One region of the Achromobacter deleyi genome, then DNA from elsewhere that is predicted to be linked to it. Evidence: predicted binding sites of a transcription regulator. Region 1 holds the regulator's gene; each other region holds the start of a gene.
The links. The regulator FliA, encoded in region 1, starts transcription of late flagellar genes. The targets are predictions, from matches to a motif close to CTAAAGTTTNNNNNNNNNNNGCCGNTA.
Positions count from the first base shown of each region.

Region 2: a site for FliA is predicted at 4,662-4,688, ahead of I6I07_RS14625 (FlxA-like family protein). Genes of this name have one in related genera too.
Region 3: a site for FliA is predicted at 1,452-1,478, ahead of I6I07_RS16165 (flagellin). Genes of this name have one in related genera too.

Region 1 covers NZ_CP065997.1:5,909,356-5,916,809, forward strand. Annotated here, with positions in the region: gene motB (flagellar motor protein MotB) at 1-672, opposite strand, end outside; gene motA (flagellar motor stator protein MotA) at 684-1,553, opposite strand; gene flhC (flagellar transcriptional regulator FlhC) at 1,671-2,252, opposite strand; gene flhD (flagellar transcriptional regulator FlhD) at 2,284-2,607, opposite strand; gene I6I07_RS26640 (RNA polymerase sigma factor FliA) at 3,038-3,793, shown strand; gene I6I07_RS26645 (methyltransferase regulatory domain-containing protein) at 3,950-5,548, shown strand; gene I6I07_RS26650 (flagellin) at 5,828-7,454, shown strand, end outside.
Region 2 covers NZ_CP065997.1:3,232,666-3,240,119, reverse strand. Annotated here, with positions in the region: gene I6I07_RS14645 (YhbY family RNA-binding protein) at 1-262, shown strand, start outside; gene greA (transcription elongation factor GreA) at 396-872, opposite strand; gene I6I07_RS14635 (methyl-accepting chemotaxis protein) at 1,586-3,205, shown strand; gene I6I07_RS14630 (solute carrier family 23 protein) at 3,286-4,596, opposite strand; gene I6I07_RS14625 (FlxA-like family protein) at 4,730-5,158, shown strand; gene I6I07_RS14620 (ABC transporter substrate-binding protein) at 5,320-6,645, shown strand; gene I6I07_RS14615 (ABC transporter permease) at 6,733-7,454, shown strand, end outside.
Region 3 covers NZ_CP065997.1:3,517,969-3,525,422, reverse strand. Annotated here, with positions in the region: gene I6I07_RS16175 (hypothetical protein) at 1-417, shown strand, start outside; gene I6I07_RS16170 (response regulator transcription factor) at 525-1,232, shown strand; gene I6I07_RS16165 (flagellin) at 1,586-3,277, shown strand; gene I6I07_RS16160 (LysE family transporter) at 3,422-4,039, shown strand; gene nadS (NadS family protein) at 4,098-4,418, opposite strand; gene I6I07_RS16150 (hypothetical protein) at 4,616-5,551, shown strand; gene I6I07_RS16145 (Lrp/AsnC family transcriptional regulator) at 5,562-6,014, opposite strand; gene I6I07_RS16140 (LysE family translocator) at 6,096-6,713, shown strand; gene I6I07_RS16135 (DUF6157 family protein) at 6,841-7,242, shown strand; gene I6I07_RS16130 (CGNR zinc finger domain-containing protein) at 7,348-7,454, opposite strand, start outside.

The DNA of each region.
Region 1 (7,454 bases):
GGCACGATCGGCCGAGAGTTCCCAGTTGCTGTAGGCGCGCTCGCCGCGGGCGTACTGCGACGCGTCGGTGTGGCCAGAGATGCTGACCTTGTTGGGCAGCTCGTTCAGCACCGGCCCCAATTCCCGCAGGATGTCGCGCATGTACGGCTGCACTTCGGCGCGGCCGGTGGCGAACATGGGGCGGTTCTGGTTGTCGATGATCTGGATCCGCAGGCCTTCGGTGGTCAGGTCGATCAGCAATTGGGGCCGGAAGCTCTTGAGGACCGGGCTGTTCTCGATGACGTTTTCCAGCCGCTTCTTGAGGTTTTCCAGGCGATGCTGGTCGCGCCGCTCGGCGTCGCCCATGGGCTGGGCCTCGACCCGGTTGCCCTGGGCGCGGCGCTCGTCGCCGTCGCTGCGCAGGGGGTCGCGGCCGCCGCCGGGGACCGCGCTGGTCTCGGCCGAGCTGCTGGGCCCGCCGGTCAGCGCCACGCGCAGGGGCATGCGGAAGTATTCGGCGATGCCCTTGAGTTCCTCGCGCGGCACGATGCTGATCAGCCACATCACCAGGAAGAACGCCATCATCGCCGTGATGAAGTCGGCGTAGGCGATCTTCCAGCTGCCGCCGTGGTGTCCGCCGCCGTGGACCTTCTTGCGGCGGATCACCACACGGTGGTTGTTTACCGTGCTCATGGCCCGCTCCGTCAGGCCTTGGCGGTGGACTTGGTCTGCCGGACGTGCTCTTCCAGCTCACCGAAAGTCGGACGCACCGACGAATACAGCACTTTGCGGCCGAATTCCACCGCCAGCTGCGGCGGGTAGCCGTTCATGCTGGCCAGCAACGTGGTCTTGATGCATTCCAGCACCTTCATGGCCTCGTCCGTGCGGCGCTCGATGCGCGAGGCCAGCGGACCGACGAAGCCGTAGGCGAGCAGAATGCCCAGGAAGGTGCCGACCATGGCCTTGGAGATCAGGTCGCCGAGAATGGCGGGCGGCTGGTCCACGGCGGCCAGCGCCTTGATCACGCCCAGCACCGCGGCCACGATGCCGAACGCCGGCAGGCCGTCGGCCATCTGCCGGATCATGCTCGCGGGCACTTCGCGCTCGTGGCGGTAGGTCTCGATTTCCTCGTCCATGAGCGTTTCGATTTCGAACGAGCTCATGTTGCCGCTGATCATGATGCGCAGGTAGTCCGTGATGAACTCCATGAGCTTCTCGTCTTTGGCGATGCGCGGATACTCGCTGAAGATCGGACTGGAGGCCGGATCCTCGATGTGCGATTCGATGGCCATCAGGCCTTCGCGGCGCGCCTTGTTCAGCAGCACGTACAGGAGCGCCATGAGCTCCATGTAGACGTCCTTGCCGTAGCGCGAGCTTTTCAGCGTATCGGGGAGTGCCTTCTTGACCAGCATCAGCGACTTCTTGCTGTTGCCGGCCAGGAACGCGCCGAAGGCCGCGCCGAAGATCAACGTCAATTCGAACGGCTGGTAAAGCGCGCCCATGTGGCCGCCCAGCGCTACGAAGCTGCCGATGACCGACACGATCACCACTAGAAAACCGATAACAATCAACACATCAGGCCCCTGCCAACGAAGTCTAAAACCGGCGTCAATGATCCCCTGTTCCCCCCGACCCAAAAAGGCGGGTTACGGGGAGTTTTCCAGGGCTTTTGATGTATTTGGACGCGCCGCTCAGGAGCGGGCGGCGTCTACGGCTGGCGCGGGACGGCTGCCCGCGCGCGCCTTGGCGGCGGCGCGGGTCTTGCCGGCCCGGGGTGGCGGACGGCAGATCGCGCACACGAAATCCGACTGCGGATCATGCGCGTGCGCGATGAAATGCCCGCCGCACTGGCGGCAGGCGGAAAGCTGCAACATGCCGCTGTCGAAGAACCTCACCAGCATCCAGGCCCGGGTGAAGCTCAGCACGGGCTCGGCGGATTCGGCGTTGTCCACGCCGGCGTTCTCGAGATAGAGGCGGTACGCGTCGATGATGGCGCGGATGCCCTTGCTGCTGGTGCGCGTATTCAGGAACGAATAGACGTTGTAGAACAGCGAGGAATGGATATTCGGCAACCAGGTCATGAACCAGTCGACCGAAAAAGGCAGCATGCCCTTCGGTGGCGAGCAGCCGCGGATTTCGCGGTACAGACGTGCCAGGCGGTCGTGGCTGAGGCTGGTTTCAGCCTCCAACACCTGCAGCCGCGCGCCCAGAGTGATCATGGAGCTGGCTAGCAGGATGTCATCCGCTTCCTGCGAAACGCTCTTGGTGGCCATTACACGTGTCCGAGTGGGAATCGACAGGCCGTCAGGCCAGTTCTTCAACAGGTTGCTTGGCCAGCAGGATCGTCGCGTGCGCTTGCTGCAACGCGCCGCCCAGCACATCGTGGGTCAGTGCGGACAGCAGGCTGTAGTCGTCGAAACGGAAACGGCACAGGAGCGAACTGGAGCTGGCCAGCTTCACCAGCTGAGCCGGAGAAAGACGCATCAGGATATCGGCAACCTCGTTGCTGAAACCCAGGCGGAACATCGATGCAGCATAGTCATCGCGCAGCATGCGCTGTGCGAGAAGAAGGTAGGACAGATTCACTTCACGGATATCTGCCAGCAAAGAATTTTCGACTTGTTGCACGCCCGACTCCCTATTCCCTATCCCACCGAAGGGGCTTGATAACCAAGGACAATGGCAACGTTTGTTGCACAGTATCCGCTGCATCCTGTTTTAATGCGAAATGTATCATTTGTTCGCAATTTAAGTAAAATTTACCACAGGTCATGTCATTTTCTATGACTTATATGACAAATCTTTGTTGATATCGCGCAACTTGAGACTTTAGATACACCTTGACATAGAAAGTCCTGGCAAATGTACGTCAATTTGGCAAATAAGCATTCAAAACGTTGCGTGCTTTAAGGAATGAAATACCGACTTTTGCCGACAATGACACCTTGCCGATCACAAAATATTGCTAGCTTTAGCGTAGCCGCGCGTTTGTCGACAATGTCGCAAATTGACAACAACCGACAATGCGTCACGATGGACACCGCCTGACACTCCCGCAATGCCCCACGCAGATGACAGCCTGGTCGAATATGCCCCGCTAGTGCGGAAGCTGGCCCTGCAATTGCTCGCCCGGCTGCCGGCCAGCGTCGAGCTCGACGACCTGATCCAAGCCGGCATGATCGGCCTCTTGGATGCCGTGCGCCGCTACCAGGAAACCGCCGACGCCCAGTTCGAGACCTACGCCACGACCCGCATCCGCGGCGCCATGCTCGACGAGCTGCGGGGCCAGGACTGGCTGCCGCGCAGCGTGCGCGCCAAGGCCCGCAAGATCGAACAGGCCATCCAGCAACTCGAACAACGCCTGATGCGCGCGCCCTCCGAGGCCGAGATCGCGCAGCAGATGGAAATGCCGCTGGCTGAATATCAGACGCTGTTGCACGACGCCCAGGGCGTGCAGATCGTCCACTACGAAGACTTCGCCACCGAGCCCGACGCCGCGTCGGGCCAGACCGACTGGACCGCCACGCTGAATCACGGCAACGCCGGCGGCAACCCGCTGGACTCGCTGCTGGCCGGCGATTTCCGCCAGGCGCTGATCCTGGCCATCGACACCCTGCCCGACCGCGAGAAACTGCTGTTGTCGCTGTGCTACGAGCAGGGCCTGAACCTGAAGGAAATCGGCGCGATCATGAACGTGACCGAGGCCCGCGTCTGCCAACTGCGCTCGCAGGCGACGGCGCGCATCCGCGCCAAGCTGCGTGAACAGGCCTGGCAACACCTGCCCCAGGAGGGGCAGATCGCGCAAATAATCTAGGACTGACGGCGTACTGCGGCCGGAATTCCAGGGAAATCGGACGTTATTCATCCCATTACGCCGCGCGCGCCCTTGTTAGCCTTGCAGGCTGACACCAATAAGGTGCGCACGGCGATCCGCCGCCGGCCACGCACCGCGATCCCTGGAATTTTCGCCATGAGCGCACCCGACGTCCTGACGCAGGCCATTTCCGACGCCTACGACGAAACCCCGTACATCTCGCTGCCGTTCTCCTATACGTCGCCGGGCAACCTGCGCGCGGTCGCCCGCCTCTACCAACTCGAGGCGCCGGCACTGGAACAGGCGCGGGTACTGGAACTGGGCTGCGCCGCCGGCGGCAACCTGCTGCCGTTCGCGCTGGCCTACCCCGAGGCCCGGGTCGTCGGCATCGACCTGTCGCCGCAACAGATCGACGCGGGCCGCCAGACCGCGGAAGCGGCCGGCGCGCGCAATCTGGACCTGCGGGCCATGAGCCTGACGGACATCACCGCCGATTTCGGCGTCTTCGACTACATCATCTGCCACGGCGTGTTCAGCTGGGTACCGCCGGAAGTGCGCGACGCCATCCTGCGCATCTGCCGCGAGAACCTCGCGCCGCAGGGCGTGGCTTACGTCAGCTACAACACCTATCCGGGCTGGAAGGCGTCGGACGTCATCCGCGACGCCATGATCCTGAACAGCTTCGGCGCCGAAACGCCGCAGGAAAAGGTGGCCCGCGCCAAGGACATGCTGGAGCTGATCGAGGGCGGCCTGTGGCAGAACAACCCGCTGCGCTCGGCGCTGCAGCAGGCCGCCAGCAAATTGCGCGGCCAGACCGACCACTATCTGCTGCATGAATACCTGGAGGCGATCAACACGCCCTGCTATTTCCTGGAATTCGCCGCGGCGGCGCAACAGGCCGGGCTGGCGTACGTGACGGACGCCGAACCGCAACTGACATTCCCGTCCACTTTCGGCGCCACGGTGGCGGTGGGCCTGAACGGGCTGTCGGTCAACGCCGGCCGGGAAATGCGCGAGCAATACCTGGACTTCGCCGTCGGCCGCTCGTTCCGCAAGAGCCTGCTGGTGCACGCCGAACGCGCCGGCGAGATCCTCGAGCAGCCCGAGGGCGGCGCCTTCGCCGCCATGCATTTCGCCGCCGACCTGACGGCGCTGGCGGGCGCGCCGGCCGGACAGCGGCAGTTCCGCACCGCGGCCGGCACCGCCATCACCACCCCGGATCCGGCGATGATCGCGCTGATGGAGACGCTGGCGCAGGCCTGGCCGCAATCGCTGCCGTTCGCCGCGCTGCTGGAAAGCCAGCGCGGACACGCCGCCTCCGACGCGTCGGCCGACGCCCTGGCCAACGCGATGGTCGGCCACCTGGTGACGCTGGTGCAGGCCGGCGCCCTGCACTACCGCCTGGAACCGGTGGCCTACCAACCCGCGCAGGCCAAGCCGCGCCTGATCCCGGGCGCCCTGGAACTACTACAAGAAGTAACAAAACCGGGTTGCCAGGTCGGCATGCACAGCCTCTGGCACCATCCGGTCACGGCGCCCACCGACGCCCTGCACCAATACCTGATGCGCCACATCGACGGCGAGCGCAGCACCGCCGAGCTGCGCACCCTGGCGCGCGACGCGCTGACCGCGGGACGCCATCCGCACCCGGACGGCAAGCCCTATAAGGGCGCCCGCAACCTGGATCCGGTAGCCCAGGAAATCGTCAACAGCCTGCTGGTCGCCCTGCGCCGCGTCGGCCTGCTGCTGCATTGACAGGCCCGTCCGGCGGCCGTCCTCCGGCCGTCGGACATGTCTGTATATAGTGCTGGCCACCCCGTCCAGCCGCCCGACCAAACCGTAAGACCAGTCTGTAAGTGGTATCCAACAACATTTTGCGAATACCAAAAAAAAGCCCTAAAGATTGATTTGCGACTGCCGTAATCCTTGCAACGGAGAAATTCGAAGACGCAAGAAATCGAATTCTTCCCGTTACAACGATGGGCGGCCCCGCTGCCCGGTTTGAAGAAGCCTTTCTCTCTTGGGAGCCTAAACATGGCTGCAGTCATTAACACCAACTACTTGTCGCTGGTTGCTCAGAACAACCTGAACAAGTCGCAATCCGCCCTGGGTACCGCCATCGAGCGTCTGTCGTCCGGCCTGCGCATCAACAGCGCCAAGGATGACGCCGCCGGTATGGCCATTGCCAACCGCTTCACCGCGAACGTCAAGGGCCTGACCCAAGCCGCTCGTAACGCCAACGACGGTATCTCGCTGGCCCAGACGACGGAAGGCGCCGCCTCCGAAATCAACACCCACCTGCAGCGCGTTCGCGAACTGTCGGTGCAAGCCGGTAACGGCAGCTACTCGCAAGAGCAGCTGAACTCGATGCAAGACGAAATCAACCAGCGTCTGTCGGACATCGACCGCATCTCGCAACAAACCGACTTCAACGGCGTGAAGGTCCTGTCGGCCAACGCCAAGCCCCTGACGCTGCAAGTCGGCGCCAACGACGGCGAAACCATCACCCTGAACCTGTCGGAAATCAGCGTCAAGACGCTGGGTCTGGACGGCTTCAACGTCAACGGCTCGGGCGTGACCCAGAACCGTTCGGCCACCGTGTCCGACCTGCAAGCCGCTGGTGGCGGGACCGTCGCCGCCAACGAATGGCAAGTCACCACCACCCACGCCGCCGCGACCGCTGACCAAGTCTTCGGCAAGCTGGAGAATGGCAACAAGGTCACCGTGGGCACGGCTGCTACCGGCACGACTTACACGTACGACGCCGCCAACAAGAACTTCACGTTCACCGACAAGTCGGCTTCGGATGCCGCTTCTGTGAACGCCCTGGCCGACAAGCTGCGTCCGGCCACGGGCACCGCCACCGGCACCTACACCCACAGCAACGGCGCCGCTGCGACGTCGTTCGAAGTGGATGCTACCGGCAAGGTCACCGTCGGCGGCCAAGCTGCCTTCCTGGATACCGATGGCAACCTGACCACGAACAGCGCTGGTGGCACCGCCGCCACCATTCGCGGCGTCATGACGGCTGCTGCGCAGAACACCGGCGCCGCCGGCACCTCCTCGGTCGCCATCGGTGGCAAGACCTACTCCAACGTCGGTACCGCCGCTGGTGCCAACCAGTTGCAATTCACCAACACCATCGCTTCCGACGCGCTGCTGGCCAACGTCAAGGCCAACACCACGGCCGGCGACGTGACGATCACGCTGGGTTCGGGCATCACCAGCGCGACGGTTGCCTTCAACGCTGGCAATTCGACCAACACGTACGTCGACGACAAGGGCACGTTCACCTCGACCAAGACCTACACCACCAACTACCAGGTCGACCCCAACACGGGTAAGGTCACGGTCAAGAGCGGAACGGGCACGGGCGACTACGCCCCCAAGGTCGGCGCCGAAGCCAAGGTCAGCAGCTCGGGCAAGCTGACCACGGAAGAAAAGAGCAAGGGCACGCTGACCACCGATCCGCTGAAGACGCTGGACGCCGCCTTCACCAAGCTGGACAAGCTGACCGGTGAACTGGGTGCCGTGCAGAACCGCCTGGAATCGACGATCGCCAACCTGAACAACGTGGTCAACAACCTGTCCAGCGCCCGTTCGCGCATCCAGGACGCCGACTACGCCACGGAAGTGTCGAACATGTCGAAGGCCCAGATCC
Region 2 (7,454 bases), 2.7 Mb from region 1:
CGAGCCGCATACGCCCAAGAAGCTGGCCGCCGAAGGCAAGACCCTGGCCAAGCGTCCGCGCCGCTCCGAGACGGAAGAGCCCAAGCCGAAGACACGCTTCGTGCCGCAGGACCAGCTCAACAAGAACGGCAAGCCGATGCGTCCCGGCACCAAGAAAACCACTTCCGGCAGCCACGGCATCCCGCGCCGCGCCGGCAGCGCACTGAGCCTGCGGGCCGGGGCACGCAGCGGCACCAGCCGCAAGTCGTCGCCCAAGCGATAGTACCGCCAGGCACAAAAACGGGCGCTTTACGCGCCCGGTCCACCATAGTGTTCCGCAATCTTGCCGCGGGAATCCTTCCGGATGCCCGGTTCGGTCTATGGTGTTTTGCTGATTTTACCGCTCAGGGCCGGCGTTAGATGTAACGCACGCCCAGGACTTCATACTCGCGAACGCCAGCCGGGGCCTTGACCTCGACCACGTCGCCTTCGCTCTTGCCGATCAGCGCGCGCGCCACGGGGCTCGACACGGAGATCAGGTTCGCCTTGATGTCGGCTTCGACGTCACCGACGATCTGGTACGTCACGCGATCACCCGAATCCAGGTCCTCGATGTCGACGGTGGCGCCGAACACGGCACGACCTTCGGCCTCGAGCGAGCTCGGATCGATCAGGTGGGCATTGGAAAGCGTGCCCTCGAGCTCGGCAATCCGGCCCTCGATGAAACCCTGGCGCTCGCGAGCCGCGTCATACTCGGCGTTCTCCGACAGATCGCCCTGCGCGCGCGCTTCGGCGATAGCGTTGATGACGGCGGGACGTTCCACGGTTTTCAGCCGCTGGAGCTCTTCTTGCAAGCGCTCGGCCCCGCGCACGGTCAAAGGAATGGCAGACATGTCGTTTCCCAAACAAAAGTAGAAAACGCCCCCGACGGAGCGTTCTCGGTGTGAAGGTCCTGGACCTGACGCATGGGCGCCGTCGGATGCCAAGTCGTGACGGGCAACGTCTTGAGCGGAACACGGCCGGGGGCGGGCAAGGCTGAACCCGATGGATCCCCCGCTGCCCGCTCGGGCCGGCCCGCCGGACGAATGCGGCAAGCTGCGACCAAAACAAAACCCCGGCTCGGGTCGGAACCGGGGCAATCAAGGCCATATTGTGGTCAAAGTCCACGGGAATTGCAAGCCACCGGAGAAACCGGCGTTTTCGGCGCATTTCGGCGCTGTAACCCGCTAAAACCCGTCGTTTGCGCCTGCCGCCCCTGGCGTTGCATAAAAGATACTTGCCGGTAGGGATAAACCCGGCCAAGGGCGGTTATCCAAAGGGTTTATGTAAAAACGCCAGGTTGTATTCAATAAAAAAGGTATAACCGACAAACTGGCCCATTAATAACAATTAAATACATGCCGGTATTCGCCGGCATTTTCCTGTTTTAAGCGAAGGGATACGCGGGCCGGCCATTTTGGCCACGCGTAAAGCGATTGATTGTGCGTGTTGCAGGTTGGGCGGACGCATCGCAGTCATCCGGGCGCGACGTTCGTCCCTCTATCGCAGCGCTGGCGTGCAAAGGATCCGCGCCTGCGGTGGAGCGCGTTCAAGAACGGGAGCTCCCATGCTGGAAAAATTGAAAGTCCGTACGGGCATGATGCTGGTGTTGGCCTGCTTTGTGATTACCCTGGCGTTGGCTTGCGGCTTGAGCTGGATGAATGCCGAAAGCAGCGTGCGGGAAATCGAGGACCTGAATAATGTCGCCGTGCACCAGGTCGATCCGCTTTATGAATCCAATGCCGCGCTGCTGCGCGTCCGGCTCTCGCTGGGTTCGGGCATCGCCGACCTGCAGGCCGGCGCCCAGGACCAGGCGGCCAGCGCGGAGGCCGCCGCCGCCGCACAACTGAAACTGGCACGCGAACGCTTCGACCGCTACATGGCGGTGCCCAAGAGCGAGCGTGGCCAGGAACTGGCCGTGGTCCTGCAGGGCCGCTTCAACGCCTACGCCGCCGGGCTGGACGAACTGGACGCGGCGCTCAAGGAACGTTCGGTCGCCCGCTACCAGCAGAACGAAGCGCGGGTGCGCCAGGCCGACGCCGATTTCGCCAAGGACATGCAGGTGTTCCTGGCGCGGGTCCAGGAACGCAGCGACGGCGTGCTGGAGCGCTCGCAAAGCACCTATTCGACCGCCCGCATCTCGGCCATCGTGCTGCTGTCGGTGGCGCTGCTGCTGGCGGTGCTGTGCTGGGCCTTCATCCGTCGCGGCGTCCTGCTGCCGCTGCAGGACGCCGGCCGGCATTTCGACCGGATCGCCGCCGGCGACCTGACCCAGCGGGTCGACGCCCGCTCCAACAACGAGATCGGCACGCTGTTTTCCGCGGTGCGGCGCATGCAGGAAGGCCTGACCCGCACGGTGACGACGGTGCGTCAGGGGGTCGAGGAGATCAACGTCGGCGCGGCCGAGATCGCCGCCGGCAACGCCAACCTGTCGACCCGCACCGAGGAACAGGCGGCCGCGCTCGAAGAGACCGCCTCGACCATGGAAGAGCTGGCCGCCACGGTCAAGCAGAACGCCGACAACGCCGCCCAGGCCAACCAGCTGGCGGCGGTGAGCATGGAGGTGGCGCAGCGCGGCGGTCACACGGTCGGCCAGGTGGTGGCCACCATGCAGGGCATTTCCGAGAGTTCGCGGCGCATCGCCGATATCGTCTCGGTGATCGACGGCATCGCCTTCCAGACCAATATCCTGGCGCTGAATGCCGCCGTGGAGGCGGCCCGCGCCGGCGAACAGGGCAAGGGCTTCGCCGTGGTGGCGGGCGAGGTGCGCTCCCTGGCGCAGCGCGCGGCGCAGGCGGCCAAGGAGATAAAGGCCCTGATCGAAACCTCGGTCGAGACCGTCGCGGCCGGGTCGTCCCAGGTGTCGGCGGCCGGGCAGACCATGGAGGAAATCGTGATCTCGGTGCAGCGGGTAGCCGACATCATGGGCGAGATCTCGGCGGCCTCGGCCCAGCAGGCCGGCGGCATCGACCAGGTCAGCCTGGCGGTCTCGCAGATGGACGAGGTGACGCAGCAGAACGCCGCGCTGGTGGAAGAGGCCTCGGCCGCCGCCTCGGCGATGGAGGACCAGGCGCGGCGCCTGGCGGAGGCGACCTCGGTCTTCAAGACCCAGTCGGGCCAGGTGATCGAGGTGGCGCCCGTGCAGGTCGGCGGCAGGACGCCGGCCTCGCGGCTGTCGCGCTCCTGAGGGGAGCGGATCGGCCGCGGCCGGTCCCGCTCATGCCCCTGAAGGAAGCGGGACTGGCGCGACGTCCGGCCGGTCCCGCCCTACTTCTTGCGGCGCAGCAGCGCGTACAGGATGATCGCGCCGAAGGTCGCGGTACCGATGCCGCCCAGCGTGAAGTTGCCCAGCTTGACGGTGAAGTCGCCCGCGCCCAGCACCAGCGTGACCGCGGCCACGATCAGGTTGCGGTTGTCGCTGAAATCGACCTGGTTCACTACCCAGATGCGGGCTCCGGCGATGGCGATCAGGCCGAACACCACCACCGACATGCCGCCCAGCACGGGCCCGGGAATGGTCTGGATCAAGGCGCCGAACTTGGGCGAGAACCCCAGCACGATGGCGATCAGCGCGGCGATGACGAACACCAGCGTCGAATAGATGCGAGTCACCGCCATCACGCCGATGTTCTCGGCATAGGTGGTGACGCCGGTGCCGCCAACAGCGCCCGAGACCATCGTCGCCACGCCGTCGCCGACGAAGGCGCGGCCCAGGTAGCGGTCCAGGTCCTGGCCGGTCATGGCGCTGACCGCCTTGACGTGGCCCAGGTTCTCGGCGACCAGGATGATGGCCACCGGCACGATCAGGCCCATGGCCTCGGCCTTGAAGACCGGCGCGGCGAAGTGCGGCAGGCCGAACCAGGCAGCGGCCGACACGGCCGAGAAGTCGATCGGCTTGCCCAGGTTCAGGCCGTTGGCGCAGATTGCGTAGACCACGCAGGCCAGAATCAGGCCGACCAGGATCAGCAGGCGCTGCACCATGCCCTTGGTGTAGACGGCAATGCCGCCCACGCACAGGATGGTGACGATCGCCATGGCGCTATCGAAGCCCGAGGCGCCCATGGCGCCCTTGGCAGCGATCGGGGCCAGGTTCAGGCCGATCACCGCGACCACCGCGCCGGTCACCACCGGCGGCATCAGGGTGTCGATCCAGTTGGCGCCGCCGCCGGCGCGGCCGTTGGCGATCCAGACCAGGACGCCGATCAGGGTATAGGCCAGGCCGCAGGCGATGATGGCGCCCAGCGCCACGCCGATGTTGGCATTGGCGCCGCCGCCGGCATAGCCGGTGACGGCGATGACGCCGCCGATAAAGGCGAAGCTGGACCCCAGGTAGCTGGGCACGCGGCCGCCGACGAACAGGAAGAAAATCAGCGTGCCGATGCCCGACATCAGGATGGCGACGTTGGGGTCGAAACCCATCAGCAGCGGCGCCAGCACGGTGGAGCCGAACATCGCCACCACGTGCTGGGCGCCCATGGCCACGTTCTTGGGCCAGGACAGCCGTTCGTCGGGGGCGATGATGACGCCGGGCTGGGCGTCGTCCGCCAGGCGCCAGCGCGGAAAATAGGAATTGGACATGGAATCCCCGGGAGTGATTGGTATGAGCGGGCGCCAGTGTAAAGGGGGCCGGGAACGGGCGGCAACTTAAGTTCCCCGCCGGAATGCCGTATTAGTGGAAACCCCAGTCAATCCTTCTGCCCCGGAGACTTCCATGGCCATCGATTCCATCAGCGGCACCTCGCGCATCGGCAGCATGGCGGACCTGTGGGCCCAGAAGATCCAGGCCAACAAGGAAGCCAAGGACGCCAAGGCTGGCGATCCGGGCGTCAGCGTCACGCCCGACGGCAAGATCCGCGTCAACAACGCCGGCGCCATGAAGGTCGGCCAGACCCAGGAAACCGAATCGTCCGACAACGACGACTCCTACACCCGCCAGATCAAGGAGCTGCAGCGCCAGCTCAAGCGGATCATGGAACAGATCGAACGCGTGCGCGCCAGCAACGCCTCGGCCGAACAGAAAGCCACCCAGATCCAGGCACTGAACGCCCAGGCCGTGCAGGTCATGGGCCAGATCCAGAAAGTGATGGAACTGCAGGCCAAGGCCGCGCAGACGGCCGCCCGCGCCGCATCCCGGGCGTAGCCCGCCGCTAGCCCCACTCGTACGCCCCTGGCCCGCGCGCTCGCGCGGGTTCTCCCGAATGCCCGCCACACTGATGGCGCGCATCAAAATTTGTGATTGGACTGGCGGCGCATGCAGCCGCTAAGGTCTCCGGACAAATCGAAAAACCACGGAGACAAACCATGCATGCAATGCGCACAGCCCTTGCAGGGGCGCTGCTGGCCGCCTGCGCCGCCCCCGCCCTGGCGGGCACCGTCACGGTGATCACGTCGTTCCCGAAAGATTTGACCCAGGCCTACAAGACCGCGTTCGAGAAGGCCAACCCCGGCATCACGCTGGAAATCCTCAACAAGAACACCGTGTCCGGCATCGCCTACGTGCGCGAGACGCCGGCCGGCCAGCGTCCGGAAGTGTTCTGGGCCAGCGCGCCGGACGCCTTCGAGGTGCTGGGCCGCGACAAGCTGCTGGCCAAGTCGGCGGACGTCGCCAACAAGGACGTGCCGGACAAGATCGGCAACTACCCCATCAACGACCCGGGCGGCATGTACCTGGGCCAGGCGCTGGCCGGCTACGGCATCGTCTACAACACGCGCTACATCGCGGCGCACAAGATCCCCGCGCCGGTCGAATGGAAAGACCTGCTGGCGCCGCATTGGTTCGGCCACGTCGGCATCACCTCGCCGTCGCGCTCGGGCACCATGCACCTGACGGTCGAGACCATCCTGCAGGGCGAAGGCTGGGACGACGGCTGGAACACGCTGCTGCGCATGTCGGGCAACAGCAGCGCCGTGACCGAGCGCTCGTTCGGCGTGCCGGACGGCGTCAACAACGGCCAGTTCGGCGCGGGGCCGGTGATCGACTTCTTCGGCCTGTCGAGCAAGTATTCGAAGTTCCCGGTGGAGTTCGTCTATCCCTCCGAGACCGCCATCGTGCCGGCCAACATCGCGCTGATCGACGGCGCCAAGAACACCGAGGAAGGCAAGAAGTTCATCGCCTTCACGCTCAGCCAGGCGGGCCAGGAACTGCTGCTGGAGCCGAAGATCTCGCGCCTGCCGGTGCTGCCGTATTCGGCGCTGGCCGGCAAGGTGCCGCAGGGCTATCCCGACCCGGCCGAGATCGCGCGCCGCAGCAAGGTGCAGTTCAACGCCGACCTGTCGCAGACGCGCTACTACGTGGTGCAGTCGCTGTACGACCAGACCGTCACGTTCCGGTTGAAGGAATTGCAGGCGGCGACCAAGGCGATCTACGACGCCGAGGCCAAGCTCGGCGACAAGGGCAAGAGCGGCAAGCCGGCCGAACTGCTGGCGCAGGCCCGCAAGCTGGCCTGGGCACCGCTGGTCGACGGCAAGCAGGCCGCCGATCCCGAGTTCCTGAAGATCTTCAGCGGCAACAAGAAGGACGCCGCGGTCAACCAGCAGATCACCAAGCTGGAAGGCGAATGGAACGGCACGGCCAAGAGCAATTATGAGCAGGCCGTGAAGCTGGCGCGGGAGGCCGCGGCGCTGTAAGCCCGGCTCGCGCCGGACGGGGGGCTCGCCCCGTCCGGCCGCCGCCCCGCCGCGGGCGGCCTGTCTTGAACCATTACGGGAATCTCGATGAATCTTCCGGGCCATTCACGCCTGCCCGCCGGCCCCGTGCTGGCCGCGCTCCTGGTGCTGGGTTTCCTGGCGCTGTTCCTGGTCGTGCCGGTGGGCACGGTGTTCTACAGCGCCTTCGTCAATGCCGACGGCGGCTTCACCATCGGCCACTTCGGCGCGTTCTTCAATCAGCCGCTGATGCTGGAGGCGTTCTTCAACAGCCTCTACGTGGCGGGCTGGTCGGCGCTGCTGGCCTCGCTGATCGCGGTGCCGCTGGCGTACTTCACGGTGCGCTTCGACTTCCGCGGCGCGCTCATCATCCAGACGCTGGGCGTGCTGCCGCTCATCATGCCGCCCTTCGTCGGCGCGGTGGCGATGCAGCTGATCTTCGGCCGCTCGGGCAGCGTCAACCTGCTGCTGAACGACTGGTTCGGCTTCACCATTCCATTCATGGAAGGGCTGAACGGCGTCATCTTCGTCGAGGCGCTGCACTACTTCCCGTTCATCCTGATGAACCTGGTGGTGGCGCTGCGCAACATCGACGGCGCCATGGAAGAAGCCGCCTTCAACCTGGGCGCGCGCGGCTTCCGGCTGTTCCGCCGCGTGATCTTCCCGCTGGCGCTGCCGGGCTACGTGGCCGGCACCTCGCTGGTGTTCGTCAAGGTGTTCGACGATCTCGGCACGCCGCTGGTGCTGGGCACCACCAACATGCTGGCGCCGCAGGCCTATCTGCGCATCAC
Region 3 (7,454 bases), 2.4 Mb from region 1:
CTCGCCATCCGTATGCTGTTCGCCGCATGCCTGCTCGGCGCCACGTACAACCATGTCGTGGCGGTCATCGAACATGGATGGCTGTGGGACTACGGCTACGGCGCCGCGACCTCGACCTTCAGCAAGCTCTACTGGAGCGGGTTGACCCTGCTGGACCCGCTGGCCGCCGCGCTGCTGTTCGTGCGGCCGCGCGCGGGCGTGTGGCTGACGCTGCTGATCATCGTCAGCGATGTGTTGCACAACACCTGGTATGTCGCCACCCATGGCCAATGGTCCGCGCCGTTCTATCTGGCGCAGGTCGGCTTCCTCATCCTGGTGGTGTGCCTGGCGCCTGTCGCGTTGCGCGGCATCGCGACGCCGTTTCGCCATCATTATCAGACTGCCAGTAAGACTACTGATCGCGTTTTCCGCCACTGACAAATCTAGAATCGGATTGGCATCGTTTCCATGATGCCGCGCTGGAGGAAGAAGGCCCGCCATCCAGACGCCGACACAATCCGTGGCCCGGGAAATCAAGTGCAGGTATGCGCGTCCTTGTCGTTGAAGATCCGCCGCAATGGGCGGAAAGCGTGTCGAGCCACATCGCCGGGCTCGGACGTGGCGTGCTCGCCTGCGGCACCCTGCAGGACGCGCTGGCGCACATCCGGCAGGACCCGCCCGGCATCCTGGTGACGGCGGCATCGCTGCCTGACGGCGACATGCTCGACCACATCGCCTCGTTGCGCCGCGCGTTTCCCGCCATGGGCATCATCGTGCTGACCGACAACGTGCGCATGCCCGCGCAGCTGCAAAGCCTGAGCGACGGCGCCGACCACTACCTGATCAAGCCGATCCAGCTCGCGCTGCTGGCCGTCACCGTCAGCGCGCTCGAACGCCGGCTCGTGACCGCGACACCCGGCCCGGTCTTGCGCGGCAACTGGACCCTGGACGTGCAATCGCGCCAGCTGCGATCGTCGAACGGCGAACAGCTGAGCCTGACGGCAAAGGAATCCATCGTCATGGCAACGCTGATCCAGAGCCCGAAATTTCCCGTCAGCCACAAACGGATGTCGCAGATCCTGGGCTATCCGGAAGTCATCTACGACCAGCACCGCATCGACGCGCTGCTTTACCGGGTGCGCAAGAAACTCGCGACCCTGCGCGACGCGCCCATGCAGATCCGCAACATCTATTCCGAAGGCTCCTTGCTGGTGATGCGTGAAAGCATGATCCGCATCGCCATGCACGCCTGATCCACACGGTGTCGAGTATTTGTGAGTTTCTCGCCGCGCCAAATGCTTACACTACACGTGTCTTGCAAACTTTCCCCAAGAGAGACAAGGCCCGAAGGCCCCACCCGCTTATCCGCGGGTGGGGCCTTCTTTTATGGGCACATGCATGCGCTCGCATTGCATGCCGCGGCTACCAAATCTCATAAAAAATCATAAGACTGCCGTTTGGCCGGCGGTTGTCTAAAGATCATTTTCGCCATGTCGTAGTCCTGGCAACGGACGAACCTGAATGCTGAGAATCAGTTCATCACGTTGGCAACCGGGCAGTTCCCTGCCCGGTGCGATCAAGCCTTTCTCTGCCTAGGAGCTTACACATGGCCGCAGTCATCAATACCAACTATCTGTCGCTGGTCGCGCAGAACAATCTCAACAAATCGCAATCGGCGCTCGGCACCGCGATCGAACGCCTGTCGTCGGGCCTGCGCATCAACAGCGCCAAGGACGACGCGGCCGGCATGGCCATCGCCAACCGCTTCACCGCCAACGTCAAGGGCCTGACGCAGGCAGCGCGCAACGCCAACGACGGCATCTCGCTGGCGCAGACCACCGAAGGCGCCGCGGCCGAGATCAACACCCACCTGCAACGCGTGCGCGAACTGGCGGTGCAGGCCGGCAACAGCAGCTACTCGCAAGAGCAGCGCAACTCGATGCAGGACGAAATCAATCAGCGCCTGTCGGACATCGACCGCATCTCGCAGCAAACCGACTTCAACGGCGTGAAGGTGCTGTCGGCCAAGGCGGAGCCCCTGACGCTGCAGGTCGGCGCCAATGACAACGAAACCATCAGCCTGAACCTGTCGGAAATCAGCATCAAGACGCTGGGCCTGGACGGCTTCAACGTCAACGGCTCGGGTGTGACCCAGAACAGCACGGCCACCGTCACCGACCTGGCGGCCGCGGGCGGCGTGACCACCGCCGCCAATGAATGGCAAGTCACGACGACGCACGCCGCCGCGACCGCCGAGCAGGTGTTCGGCAAGCTTGAAAACGGCAACAAGGTCACCGTGGGCACGGCCGCTACCGGCACGACCTACACCTACGATGCCACCAACAAGAACTTCTCGTTCACCGACAAGTCGGCCTCGAGCGCCGCTGCCGTCACCGCCCTGGGCACCGCGTTGCGACCGGCCACCGGCACCACCACCGGTACCTACATCCACAGCAACGGCACGGCGTCGAGCACCTTCGAAGTCGATGCCACGGGCGCCATCAAGATGAATGGCTCGGCGGCGTACCTCGATGCCGGCGGCAACATGACCAACAACAGCGCCGGAGCCACCGCCGCCACGCTCAACACCGTGCTGACCGCCGTGTCGACCAACACCGCAGCAGCCGGCAGCTCGTCGCTTTCCATCGGCGGCAAGACGTACGTGAACACCACCACGGCCAACAACGTGACGTTCGTCAATACCATCTCGTCCGATGCGCTGCTGGCCATGGCCAAAGCCAACACCACGACCAACGACACAACCATCACGCTGGGTTCGGGCATCACCGCCGCCACGGTGAGCTTCACCTCCGGCGTGTCGACCAACACCTTCGTCGATGAAAAGGATGCGTTCACGACCACCAAGACCGTCAACACGGACTACCATGTCGACCCCACCTCGGGCAAAGCTACCGTGACGGGCGGCAATGGCACTGGCGACTACGCGCCCAAGATCGGTTCGCTCGCCTATGTCAGCGCGTCGGGCAAGCTGACCACCGACACCACCAGCAAGGGCACGCTGACCGCCGATCCCATGAAGACGCTGGATTCCGCGTTCACCAAGCTGGACAAGCTGACCGGCGAACTGGGCGCCGTGCAGAACCGCCTGGAATCGACGATCGCCAACCTGAACAACGTCATCAACAACCTGTCCGGCGCGCGCTCGCGCATCCAGGACGCCGACTACGCCACGGAAGTGTCGAACATGTCGAAGGCCCAGATCCTGCAGCAGGCCGGCACGTCGGTCCTGGCGCAGGCCAACCAGGTGCCGCAGACCGTGCTGTCGCTGCTGCGTTGATCGCGTAGGCCAGCCCATCGGGCCGGCCACCACCCGCCGCGCATCGCGGCGGGCGGTGGCCGGCCTTTTTCTTGTCAGCCGAGCCCCGCCGCGCGTCGCGCCCGGCGGATCTACAATGCCCGCTACCTTTTCGGGAGTCTTTCCATGCTCGGTGTCACCGACTATGGCGCATTCGTGCTCGCCTTCATCATGCTGCTGATCATCCCCGGCCCGGGCAACTTCGCGCTGCTCACGGCCACCGGCAAAGGCGGCGTCAAGGCGGGCCTGGCCGCGACCTGCGGCGTGATCCTGGGCGACCAGGTGCTGATGTGGCTGGCGGTAGCCGGCGTCTCGGCCCTGCTGGCCGCCTATCCCACGGCGTTTCACATCGTGCAGTGGGCCGGCGCCGCGTATCTCGCCTGGCTGGGCCTGCAGATGATGCGCAGCAAGCCCGGCGCGCCGCCGCGCCCGAGCCGCATGGACAATGGCCACTATCTGCGTCAGACCGCGATGATCACCTTGCTGAACCCCAAGGCGATCATGTTCTACATGGCGTTCTTTCCGCTGTTCATCGATCCGGTCCGGCATCAGGGGATCGTGACGTTCGCGTTCATGGCGGTCACGGTGGCGGCGCTGACGTTTCTCTATGGCCTGGTGGCCGTGCTGCTGACGCACCACCTGGCGCAACGGATGCGCGCCAATCCGCGCGTCGCCAACCTGCTGGAGCGGTTGGCGGGGGTGTTCCTGCTGGGGTTCGCGGTGAAGCTGGCGGCGATCCGGTAGGCGACGCCGATACGGCCGTCGATCTCGCAAGCAGTCATGCACTGATGCACTGATGCAGTCATGCGGATTGAAGCACTTTCACGGCGACGTCGGGCGCGCGTTCCACGATCTTGAGCAGCGCGATGGCAGGCCCGGTTGGATTTCGGTGCCGCTGCTCCCAATTCTGCAGCGTGCGGGTGCTGACATGGATGGCCGCGGCGAATTCGGCCTGGGACATCTGGACACGCTCACGAATGGCCCGCACGTCGATCGGCTCGAACTTCGTGACCCGGCCGGGCGCCAGTTCCCCCCTGCGAATGGCTCGCGCGTGGTCCAACCCTTCGTTCAACAGATCAAACGTGGACCGTTCCGTCGTCTTTGATTTAGCCTTCTTGGGCATTTCATAGCTCCTTCACTTTCATGGCCCTCCTGCGCGTGACAGGCGCACGACCTTGGGACGTTTTCGTCATCATCGACACGCCGTCGATCCAGGATGCGTCCCGTCGCGGCTGCACGGCCAAGCCAAATTGCCCCGGGCGGCTTCAGCCTCGTAGAATCAAGGCATCAGAGCCACTTGCGTGACCCTCGATGATGCCAATGAAAAACCTCCGATCCCTCGCCCTGGCGCTACTCGCCGTGCCATGCCTGGCCCAGGCCGCCTGGACCTACAAGACCTGCGGCGCCGATGCGTGCGACATTCCCGAGCGCCTGGCGATCCTGCAATCCTCGAACAGCGTGCCGTCGGCGACGGTAGGCAAAGCGGACATCCGCGTCAGCCTGGTGATCCGCGCGACCTCGGAGAGCATCAGTCCCTATCTGGCGATCGACAACGGGCGCTTCCGCTGCCCCTCGACGGGTTGCAAGGTTTCCGCGCGCTTTGACCAGGGCGAATGGGTCGAGGTGGCCACCGCGCCCGTCCAGGAATCGAGCACGGCGCCCATCCAGGACACGGCCAGCATTCACCTGTCCCAACCCAAGGTGATGCTGGAGACGATCCGGCTGGCCCGAAGCGTGACCGTCGAGGTGTCCGTCGCCGGCGCCGGCAACCAGCAGTTCCTGTTCGATACGTCCGGCCTGGACTGGCCGCCGCTGCCCGTCGAAGCGAAGCTGGACGCGGGCATCGGCGAACAGAAATGGGCGGCGCCTCCGTCGTTGTCCCTGTCCGATCCCTCACCCGCCAAGGGGGCCGACGCGGTGTGCTACGCCGCGCCCACGCCCAAGGATTCCCACTGGCAGGCGGCCAAGCCGGCGCGGATCAGCTATTGCTTCGCGGAGTCACGGTTCTCGTATGCGGTGGTCGAATCAGCGTCCACCGTGGCCGGCGTCGCCGCGCTGCGCCAGCTCGCCGTCGCGCTCATGGGACGCAAGGCGGACACGACCCGCCCGGGCGACGAGCACTGGCGTGGCGCCGTGGACGACAACCTGGTCGGCGCCACGCTCAGGCGCGATCCCAACAAGCAGGACTCCCCGTCCGGGGTGCTCGTGATCCACTACACGCCGATGGAAAACCTGACGGAGAAAATGACGCGCTAGGCCCGCGGGATCAAAGCGGCAGCGGCCGGTTCTGCACGATGTTCTTCATGACCAGGGTGGACGACAGCCGCTGCACGCTCGGCAATGTCGAGAGGCTGTAGTCGTACAGCTTCTGGTACGCGGCAAGGTCGGTGGTGATGACGTGCAGCATGAAGTCCGGATCGCCGAACAGGCGCTGCGCCTGGATGATCTCGGGCACCTGCGGCACCGCGTCCTCGAAGGCCTTCACGGCGGCGCGGTCGGTGCTGCGCAGCGTGACGAACACGATCGCGGAAAAACTCAGCCCCACCGCCGCGGGGTCGATGTTGGCGCGGTAGTCGGCGATGACGCCGGCCTCTTCCAGCGCCCGGACGCGCCGGTGGCACGGCGACAGGCTCAGCCCAATGCGCTCTCCCAGGTCGGTGAGCGAAAGTCGGCCGTTGGCCTGCAGCTCCGCAAGAATCTTTCTGTCGATGTCATCCATGCGCGATAGTTTGCCTCGGATCGAGAGTTCCCTGCAAGATATTGGAAGCACCTTCCGGGCGCTCGCCGATAAGCTTTCGCCATGGACTTCTCGACACTTTTCCTGTTTTCGGCAACGGTCATCCCGCTGGTCTGCACGCCCGGCCCGGATATCCTTTTCATCGCCTCGCAAGCGGTTTCCAGCGGCACGGCGGCCGGGTTTCGCGCCACCGCCGGCGTGGTGCTGGGCTATTGCGTCCACTCGCTGCTGGTTGCGTTGGGGCTGGCCGCGGTCGTGGCCGCGTCGCCGGCGCTGTTCGAGGCGATCCGCTGGGTCGGCATCTCCTACCTGGTGTACCTGGCCTACAAGCTGGTGCGGGCGGCCTTGCGGCCCGGCGGCGTCCAGGCGCCCGGCACGCGGGTCAAGGACCAGTTGCGCAAGGGCTTCCTGACGTCGCTGCTCAACCCGAAAGGGATGATGGTCTACCTGGCCATCCTGCCGCAATTCATGGACCCGCGGCTGGGCGACACCACGCTGCAGGCCGTGATGCTGTCGGCGGCCTTCATGTTCTGGTGCGGGGTGGTGTATTCAGGCATCTGCGTCGCGCTGGGCCGTTTCGGCGGCGCGGGCCTGAGCGATGCGCGGCGGCGCCTGGTCGACAGCGCCGCCGGCGGGATGATCCTCATGGCGGCGGGCTTCATGGCCCTGTTTCACCGCTAGGGCCTGCCGACGCGGCAAGGCGACTCGCGCCGGCCCGGTTCATGCGACGGCTGGCGGCGTGCCCGCTTGAACGGCTATGCTGCGTCATGATCCGCCGCCATCGTCCCACCGCACGAGCGCTCGCACCATGACGACCAACTACACGGAAGCCTTCATCACGGTCTCTCCCGACAGCACCGCCACGGCGGGGGCCACGCCAACCAAGGCGGGCTCGATCGCGCAGATCCAGCACGAGCTGCTGACGCGGCAGCCCTATCACTACACCAGCGACGACCTGCTGTTCGAGGTGCACGTCATCCGCCAAGGCATCGCGGCCAAGGACAGGAAGCCGGCGCGCGAGGCGTTCTTCGCCAAGCCGCAGGCGTGCCTGCGCGCCTCGCCGCTGGTCAAGCAATTCGGCTGGGGCCTGCACCACGACGCGGACGCGAAGGTCGCGGCCTATGGCGTCGGCAGCGAGGACTATCGCGAACTCAGCGCGCGCGCCGACCTGAAGATCGTGGCGGGGATGCGCAGCAAGCGGGCTGGATAGCCGTGATGGGTGAATACGGCGCGCGCATCGGCGCTTGCGCCTTGCGGTTTGCCAGCCATCTGTTTTGGAACGAGCGCGTAGAACGGTTGCCTTGCGGCCGCCGCGTCATTCGCCCTTCTTGCGCGAGCGGAACGCCGCCACTTTCATGCGGTTGCCGCACAGGGCCATGCTGCACCAGCGGCGCCGGTGCGACTTGGTCTTGTCGTGGAACA